DNA from 2 places in the Planococcus sp. NCCP-2050 genome. Region 2 is predicted to be linked to the other one. Evidence: a T-box and tRNA genes for the amino acid it is inferred to sense, from the RefSeq annotation. Region 2 holds a T-box; the other holds one or more tRNA genes.
What was found. The T-box of region 2 lies ahead of leuS (leucine--tRNA ligase). A T-box ahead of a tRNA ligase gene usually reads a tRNA of that ligase, here a tRNA-Leu.
Positions count from the first base shown of each region.

Region 1: it has a tRNA-Leu gene. The T-box ahead of leuS (leucine--tRNA ligase) is inferred to sense a tRNA for this amino acid. The anticodon was not compared.

Region 1 is NZ_BRCX01000010.1:2,355-6,569, forward strand. It holds gene NFU07_RS17305 (DUF47 domain-containing protein) at 189-806, shown strand; gene NFU07_RS17310 (inorganic phosphate transporter) at 822-1,820, shown strand; tRNA gene NFU07_RS17315 (tRNA-Leu) at 1,983-2,066, shown strand; gene NFU07_RS17320 (C45 family autoproteolytic acyltransferase/hydrolase) at 2,391-3,443, shown strand; gene NFU07_RS17325 (C45 family autoproteolytic acyltransferase/hydrolase) at 3,480-4,215, opposite strand, start outside.
Region 2 is NZ_BRCX01000003.1:28,032-32,246, reverse strand. It holds gene leuS (leucine--tRNA ligase) at 1-2,125, opposite strand, end outside; T-box leader at 2,169-2,374, opposite strand; gene NFU07_RS11715 (3-oxoacid CoA-transferase subunit B) at 2,419-3,072, opposite strand; gene NFU07_RS11710 (CoA transferase subunit A) at 3,091-3,783, opposite strand; gene NFU07_RS11705 (MDR family MFS transporter) at 3,967-4,215, opposite strand, start outside.

The DNA of each region.
Region 1 (4,215 bases), on a different contig from region 2:
ACCAGCAGCCGTTACGTTATTACAGAAATGGAGATTAAAGAAAATCGAATAGATTAAACTGGGAATTCATAATCATTTGTTTTATTAAGGTTTTGTAAAGTTGGGATTAAAGTTCTATTAAAAAAGATTAAAAAGAGCTATTATAATCTAGCTTTGAATTTATTTTAGAAATTAGCGGAGGTAAGAAAATGGCTTTCAAGAAAAAAGATAAGTTTGCAGTTCTACTAGGGGATATCGCTTTGAATTTAAAAGAGAGTGCAGCTTATTTTGCTGACTATAAATTGCGGGAAATCAGTGATTTGAAGATTTTCTCCAATACGATGAAAGATTATGAAACAAAAGGCGATAATTATGTCCATACAGTCATCCAGGACTTGAACAACGCTTTTATCACGCCTATTGAAAGAGAAGACATTCTCGCACTGGCTATGAGCATGGATGATGTGCTAGATGGTTTAGATCATACTGCCTCAATGTTTGAAATGTATTCAATCGTCAATGCGGATGAATTCATGTTGGAGTTTGTAGAAGCGATCCGCCTCAGCACGATTGAAATCGAAACGGCTGTGGATTTGATGTCTGCTAAGAAATTGCCGGCTATGAGAGAGCACGCCATTAAAATAAAAGATTACGAGTCCCAATGTGATGTGACGAGACGCCATGCGATCAAACATCTCTTCCAGACGGAAAAAGATCCGATCCGCATCATTCAATATAAAGAAATCTATGAAGAGCTTGAAGAAATTGCAGACCATTGCCAAAAGGTAGCAAATACATTTGAGTCTATTATCATGAAAAACGCTTAAGGAGCAAGATGACCGATGGATATGGTTCTGCTAATAACAGTTTTAATTGTCGTTTTTGCTGTAATATTCGACTTTATCAATGGCTTTCACGATACAGCCAATTCAATAGCTACTGCAGTCTCTACAAAAGCTTTAAAGCCGCGTCATGCAATTATGCTTGCTGCGGTAATGAACTTTGTCGGAGCTATGGCATTTACAGGAGTAGCAAAAACAATCACGAAGGATATTGTTGATCCATTTACATTGACGAATGGGTCGGTGGTGATTTTAGCCGCTTTGCTTGCTGCAATCACTTGGAACTTGGTTACCTGGTATTACGGAATTCCGAGTAGTTCTTCTCATGCTTTAATCGGATCTATCGCCGGTGCTGCCATTGCAGCGGCAGGATTTGCAGCATTGAATTACGGAGGGTTTATAAAAATTCTCCAAGCGTTGATTTTATCGCCTATTCTGGCTTTCGCTGTGGGGTATATTGTATATAGTATCTTTAAAGTAGTATTCAAAAATAATAATTTAACGAAAACGAATCGAAACTTCCGCTTGATTCAAATTGCGACAGCGGCTTTGCAATCATTTTCGCATGGTACGAATGACGCACAAAAAGCGATGGGGATTATCACAATGGCGTTGATCGTCAACAACTACCAATCTTCAGATGATATTCAGTTATGGGTGCAAGCTACTTGTGCTGCCGCAATGGCATTGGGGACGTCTGTTGGTGGATGGCGGATCATTAAGACCGTTGGCGGCAAGATTATGAAAATCCGTCCTGTCAATGGCGTAGCTGCTGATTTGACTGGAGCAGCCGTTATCTTCGGAGCGACATTCATTCATTTACCGGTTAGTACAACGCATGTCATTTCCTCTTCCATCATGGGGGTAGGAGCTTCACATCGGCTTAAAGGCGTGAAATGGGGAACCGGTAAAACGATGCTGATCACTTGGGTGATTACGATGCCGATATCGGCAGCATTAGCCGCAGCCATCTATTTCATCCTTAATATTTTCCTTTAAAATAAAAACAGGGACTTTGATATTCAAAGCCCTGTTTTTCTTTGGACTTTGGCAGCGGCTTTCATAGCTTATGTATTTAGACGGATGATGAGACTTTTCGCAAAAAAGGCTTGTGCAATTTATAAAAGCTATGTTAAGATAAATCTTGTCCAATTCGATTAAGCCGGCGTGGCGGAATTGGCAGACGCGCGGGACTCAAAATCCCGTTCCTTCACGGGAGTGTCGGTTCGACCCCGACCGCCGGTATACTTTGCACCGCTTAGCGGATGCTGAAACACTTCTTGCTTCATGCAAGAAGTGTTTTTTTATGCTCTTTTATTGAAGAAGAAGAAGAGGGTTATCGCTGAAAAGCTTGGGAGCTTGCTGTAGAAACACTTTTTAATCAATAGGAAGAGTTATTCCACTAAAGTATTTCTGCAGCTGTTAAGTGTCTTAAAAGAAGAATTAGAGGCATATATGCTCCATGAGTCTATTAAAGAAACCGGCAAAAAGCACAATTCCTGTCTTTATCCATTATTTGCTTGATATAATGACGGGAGAAAATGTGTTTAAAAGCAGAAGGAGGAGCCTATGAAGCAGATACATAGCGATATTTTTCAATTCCGTGGCAGCCATTATGAGTTTGGAAAGATGCAAGGAGAACGGTTAAGGGAATCCATTATTTTGGATAACCGCAGAAAGCAATGGAAAGCGAAACGGCCGAGATTTAAAATTGATGTAAATGAAACCAAAACTGCCTTTTTGCAGTTTGCTCCGGGGATTTGGGAAGAGTTGCTTGGGCTTCAGGAAAGCTTGGATTTGCCGATGGAGGAAGTGCTAAGGGATTTCGGAGGCTGCCGCATCGATGCGATGCCGTCTGGCTGTTCGATTGTGACAGGAGATGACTTCTTGGTCCGCAATTATGATTTCCATCCTCAGACTTATGAAGGGCGTTTTTTGCTGTTTCAGCCAACGGATGGCGGCTATGCCTTTATTGGGCCTTCTTCCCGCATAACGGGGCGCATGGATGGCATGAATGAGAAGGGCTTTGCGATGGGGTATAATTTCACGCATCGGAAACAGCCGGGAGACGGATTTGTCTGCTATATGATTGGCCGGATCATGCTTGAGACTTGTTCGACGATTCAAGAAGCAGTTGCACTTTTAAAAGAAATTCCGCATCGCGGTTCGTTTAGCTACGTTGTGCAAGATAAGAGCGGCGAGTCTGCCATCATTGAAGCAAGCCCGAGAGCAGTCGATGTCAGGAAGGATGCGGCGTGCACCAACCATTTTGAAATTCAACAACATGAAAACCGGAATTACTTAAACGATTCGTATGAACGCTTGGATGCGATCAGGCAGCAGCCGGATGCAACGCAGGATGCTTATCAGGCTTTTCGCCTGTTCAATGATGTAGATAAAGGTGTGTTTTCAAAGTTGTATAAGAGCTGGGCAGGAACCATCCACACATCTGCTTATTTGCCGAAAGAATTGACGGTATGGTTTGCTTTAGGGGGCAATCAGGAACCAGAAATTTTTGATTTCAAAAAATGGCTGGCGGGAGAAGACCTCACCGAACATAAAATCTACGGGGAGATCGATACAGATATCGGTTTTGCCCATTTGGATAAGCAGTTTATTTAAGCAAATATAAAAAGCGCCCGGTGGAGGGCGCTTTTTTTACATTTCTGCCATATGCGGGAATGGCAGTTTCGTATCGATTTTTCCGTTGATGCGTTTAGCAAGCAGTCGTTCGCCTTGCAGCCATTTCTTAAAATCAAACAGGAGCGGCAAGCGATTCGGACCGAGGGCAAAACCGACTTCCAAGCTTTCCGGGAAGTAAAAAGCGGTATGGAGCGTTCCGGAAGCCGTGCTGTATTTCTCCGAAAAGACGCCTTGTTCCAAATCGTTCAATCTGCGAAAGGCGCTGTAGGCATCTGTTGCTTCGTTTAAATGGGTGCGAATGGTTTCTTCACGGCGAATCGAATCTTTCATCTGGTAGCGGTTTTCTTCTGTCAGCAATTCAAAATGATTGGTGGAAACGTTTGAAGTGCGTGCAACGACAGAGCGTGGAGAAGCTTCAACGACTACGGATTTCCCGCTTCGGTCGAGCAGCACATAGCTGAAAGAACGGCGGTGTGGTATTTCTTCCAGCAATTCAATCGCTTCTTCCACAGTTGCACAATTCTCTAAGATCAACCGGCCGATCATATTGCAAATAAAACCGTCTTCAGAATTGCGCCGATTGATGAAGTTATAGCCCATGACGAGCCCTTTTTCATTTAACCCGTCGGTTCTGCCGGTAATTTGCATGGTCGGTCCGATTGTGGCATAGCCGCCGTCTGTCGGCTGGTACAGGGCAAACCGTCCTTCGTAGCCTTCGGGAGAGCTGTCGTAATTGCGGACCATGTATGCG
Region 2 (4,215 bases):
CTGGCGACAATAATTTCACAAAGCCTTCAACGTATTCTTTTGGAATCGCGTCGACTTTATAGCCTTCGTTAATGAAGACCATCATTTGTGAAATCCCTGTATTGAAACGAAGCCCTTCAAAGTCTTCCGTTACTTTCTTCACGGTTTGGTGATAGACTTTTTCCAATTTGCCGTCGTTTGAATCCACGATTTTTGCACTCAATGCGCCTCTTTCTTCATCGATGAACAACCGCCAAACACGGTCTAGGAAGCGGCGTGCCCCATCCAAGCCATTGGTTGACCAAGCAATCGAAGCTTCAAGCGGCCCCATGAACATTTCGTAAAGGCGAAGCGTATCTGCTCCGTGGCTTTCGATGATCTGGTCCGGGTTGACCACATTGCCTTTAGATTTCGACATTTTTTCATTGCCTTCTCCAAGGATCATTCCTTGGTTGAACAATTTCTGGAACGGCTCTTTCGTCGGCACAACGCCAAGATCGTAAAGCACTTTATGCCAGAAACGCGCATACAATAAATGAAGGACGGCATGTTCTGCTCCGCCGATGTAAACATCAACTGGAAGCCAATGCTTCAATAATTCCGGATCTGCCAACATTTCGTCGTTAGTCGGATCGATATAGCGCAGGTAATACCAGCAGCTTCCCGCCCATTGCGGCATCGTATTTGTTTCGCGGCGGCCTTTCATGCCTGTTTCCGGATGGACGACATTGACCCATTCGGTGATATTCGCAAGCGGCGATTCGCCTGTTCCGCTCGGTTTAATATCTTTCGTTATCGGCAGCGTCAACGGCAAGTCTTTTTCATCTACCGGTGTCATTGTGCCATCTTCCCAGTGGATGATTGGAATTGGCTCACCCCAATAGCGCTGGCGGCTGAATAGCCAGTCGCGTAGGCGATACGTGATTTTCTTCTCGCCGACCCCGTGTTCTTCAAGCCAAGCAATCGCTTTTGCGATCGCTTCTTTTTTGTTCAATCCGTTCAAGAAATCGGAATTGATCAATTCGCCGTCGCCTGCGTATGCTTCTTCCGCGATGTTTCCACCGGATACTACTTCGACAATCGGCAAGTCGAATTGCTTCGCAAATTCATAGTCGCGCTCATCATGTGCTGGAACTGCCATGATGGCCCCAGTTCCGTAAGTAGCCAGTACATAATCGGCAATCCAGATCGGCATTTTATCGCCGCTGACCGGATTGACTGCATACGAACCGGTAAAGACGCCTGATTTCGATTTGGCCAAATCCGTACGCTCTAAATCGCTTTTCGTTTTCACGTCATCGATGTATTTTTCGACTGCCGCTTTTTGATCAGCCGTCGTAATGGAAGCCACCAATTTATGTTCCGGTGCAAGCACTGCATAAGTTGCACCGAAAATCGTATCTGGACGTGTTGTAAATGCGCGGAAAGAATGCTCCGTGCCTTCAACTCCAAACTCAAGTTCTGCCCCTTCGGATTTTCCGATCCAGTTGCGCTGCATGTCTTTCAAGCTTTCCGGCCAGTCAAGATCATCCAAGTCTTCAAGCAAACGGTCCGCATATTCCGTAATGCGCAGCACCCATTGGCGCATCGGGCGGCGTTCAACCGGATGTCCTCCGCGTTCAGAAACGCCGTCGACCACTTCTTCGTTGGCAAGGACTGTACCCAGTGCCGGGCACCAGTTCACAGCCACTTCATCTACATAGGCCAAGCCTTTATTGTAAAGCTGGATAAAAATCCATTGCGTCCATTTATAGTAAGACGGATCCGTCGTGTTGACTTCGCGGTCCCAGTCATACGAAAATCCAAGTTCCTGGATTTGGCGCTTGAACGTTTCAATATTCTTCGCCGTAAATTCAGCTGGATCGTTTCCTGTATCCAGTGCATATTGTTCTGCTGGAAGGCCGAATGCATCCCAGCCCATCGGATGGAGGACATTATAGCCCTGCATACGCTTTACGCGGCTCAAAATATCCGTTGCCGTGTAACCTTCTGGATGTCCTACGTGAAGCCCAGCTCCAGATGGATACGGAAACATATCCAATGCGTAGAATTTCGGTTTATCAAAATCGGTTTCCATTTTGAACGTTTTGTTCTGATCCCAGAACTTCTGCCATTTCTTCTCGACTGTCTTGTGCTTGAATGTCATCTCAAATTCCTCCTCAAAATAAAAACTCCCGTCCCTCATATTAATAAGGGACGGGAGTTTCCCGCGGTACCACCCAAATTAGCGATTGCTCGCTCAACTTGACTCCTTAACGCGGAAAACGGTGTATCTTACTTGGTTTCACATACACGGACTCCAAGGCGAGTTCAATTGCCCCAAACACCGGCTTGCACCTACCGCCGGCTCTCTTCGGAATGAAAACAATTTACTGATCCTCTTCACTGTCGTTTGCTATTATCTTTAGTTTAGCGGAACCGCCGTTTTTTGGCAATAGTTCAGGACACTTTCACGTTTTCTGTATTCAGAGGCGCATCTGTGGCATCAATGATATCTTGGACGCTGAAGCCTTCGAACACTTCCGTCAGCACTAGTCCTTCAGGCGTCACTTCGATAACGGCACGGTCAGTGATGATCTTATTAACAACGCCTTTCCCCGTAAGCGGCAAGTCACATTGCTTTTTGATTTTTGAAGATCCGTCTTTCGATACATGGTCCATGATGACAATCACTTTTTTGGCGCCATGCACCAAATCCATCGCTCCGCCCATGCCCTTGATCATTTTCCCGGGAATCATCCAGTTCGCCAAGTCCCCGTTTTCAGCAACTTCCATTCCGCCTAAGATCGCAACATCAATATGCCCGCCGCGAATCATCGCGAACGATTCAGCGCTTGTGAAAAAAGAAGAGCCTCTAATAGTGGTCACGGTTTCTTTGCCTGCATTGATCAAATCCGGATCCACTTCGTCTTCAGTTGGATATGGCCCGATGCCGAGCAATCCGTTTTCTGACTGGAGCACGACGCTTTTGTTGTCCGAGATAAAATTAGCCACTAAAGTCGGCATCCCGATCCCTAAGTTTACGTAGTCTCCATCGTTGATTTCTTTTTCTGCACGTCTCGCAATTCTTTCTCTTACTTGGTTTTTATCCATCGCTGCACACATCCTTTCTTAGACAGAACGGGTCGTTAACCGTTCAATGCGTTTTTCCTGCTTCGCTTGCAATAAGCCTTGCACATAAATGCTCGGTGTTTGTACGTGATTCGGATCGATGTCACCGGTTTCAACGATTTCTTCGACTTCCGCAATCGTGATTTTTCCAGCCGCTGCGGCCAGCGGATTGAAATTCTGCGCTGTTTTGTTGTATACGAGATTCCCCATCTTATCCGCTTTATGTGCACGCACTAAAGCGAAATCGGCACGGAGCGCATGTTCAAGTACGTATTCTTTGCCGTCAAATTCACGGATTTCTTTTCCTTCAGCGACCGTCGTACCCACTCCAGCCGGCGTGAAGAATGCCGGAATCCCTGCTCCGCCTGCACGCATCTTTTCAGCCAATGTGCCTTGCGGCGTCAATTCCACTTCTATTTCGCCAGACAACACCTGGCGCTCAAATTCCTTATTTTCTCCAACATAAGAACCGATCATTTTCTTAATTTGTTTGTTTTTCAGTAAAAGCCCGAGACCCCACTCGTCGACTCCGCAATTATTCGAAATCACGGTCAGGTCCGTTACCCCTTTGTCGACCAACGCCAAAATCAGCTGTTCCGGAATCCCTACTAGCCCGAACCCGCCAACCATAATTGTTGCGCCGTCTTGAATCTGTTCCACCGCTTCGCGTGCGGATCCATAAATCGGTTTCATTTCAGCCATCCCCCGTTCTTTCCATTGACAGAATTATGTAAATAAAAACGCTTTCATTTTAATTTAAACAAAGTATGGACGAAAAGGCAATATAGGGGGATTAAATCAAAAGGAATAACTGCATCTGCCATTTTCGCCCATATAAAAAGAAGGCCCGTCATTGGACCTTCTTTTAGGCTCGATTCAACTATAATTCTCTTGTAATTTTTTTGCCTGCTCTTTTTTCAGCGGACGGTCATAAAGCAATGACGTAATGATGGCGATGGCGACTAAAACCGTAACAAGCACAAATAATGCCGGCATCCCGTAAACGTCAACCATGACACCGCCGAGCAGCGGACCGACCATGCGGCCGCCGGTTGCCACACTATTGACAATGCCTTGGTAAAATCCTTCACGGCCTTTTGGTGCCAACTGATTTGCGAGCGCCGG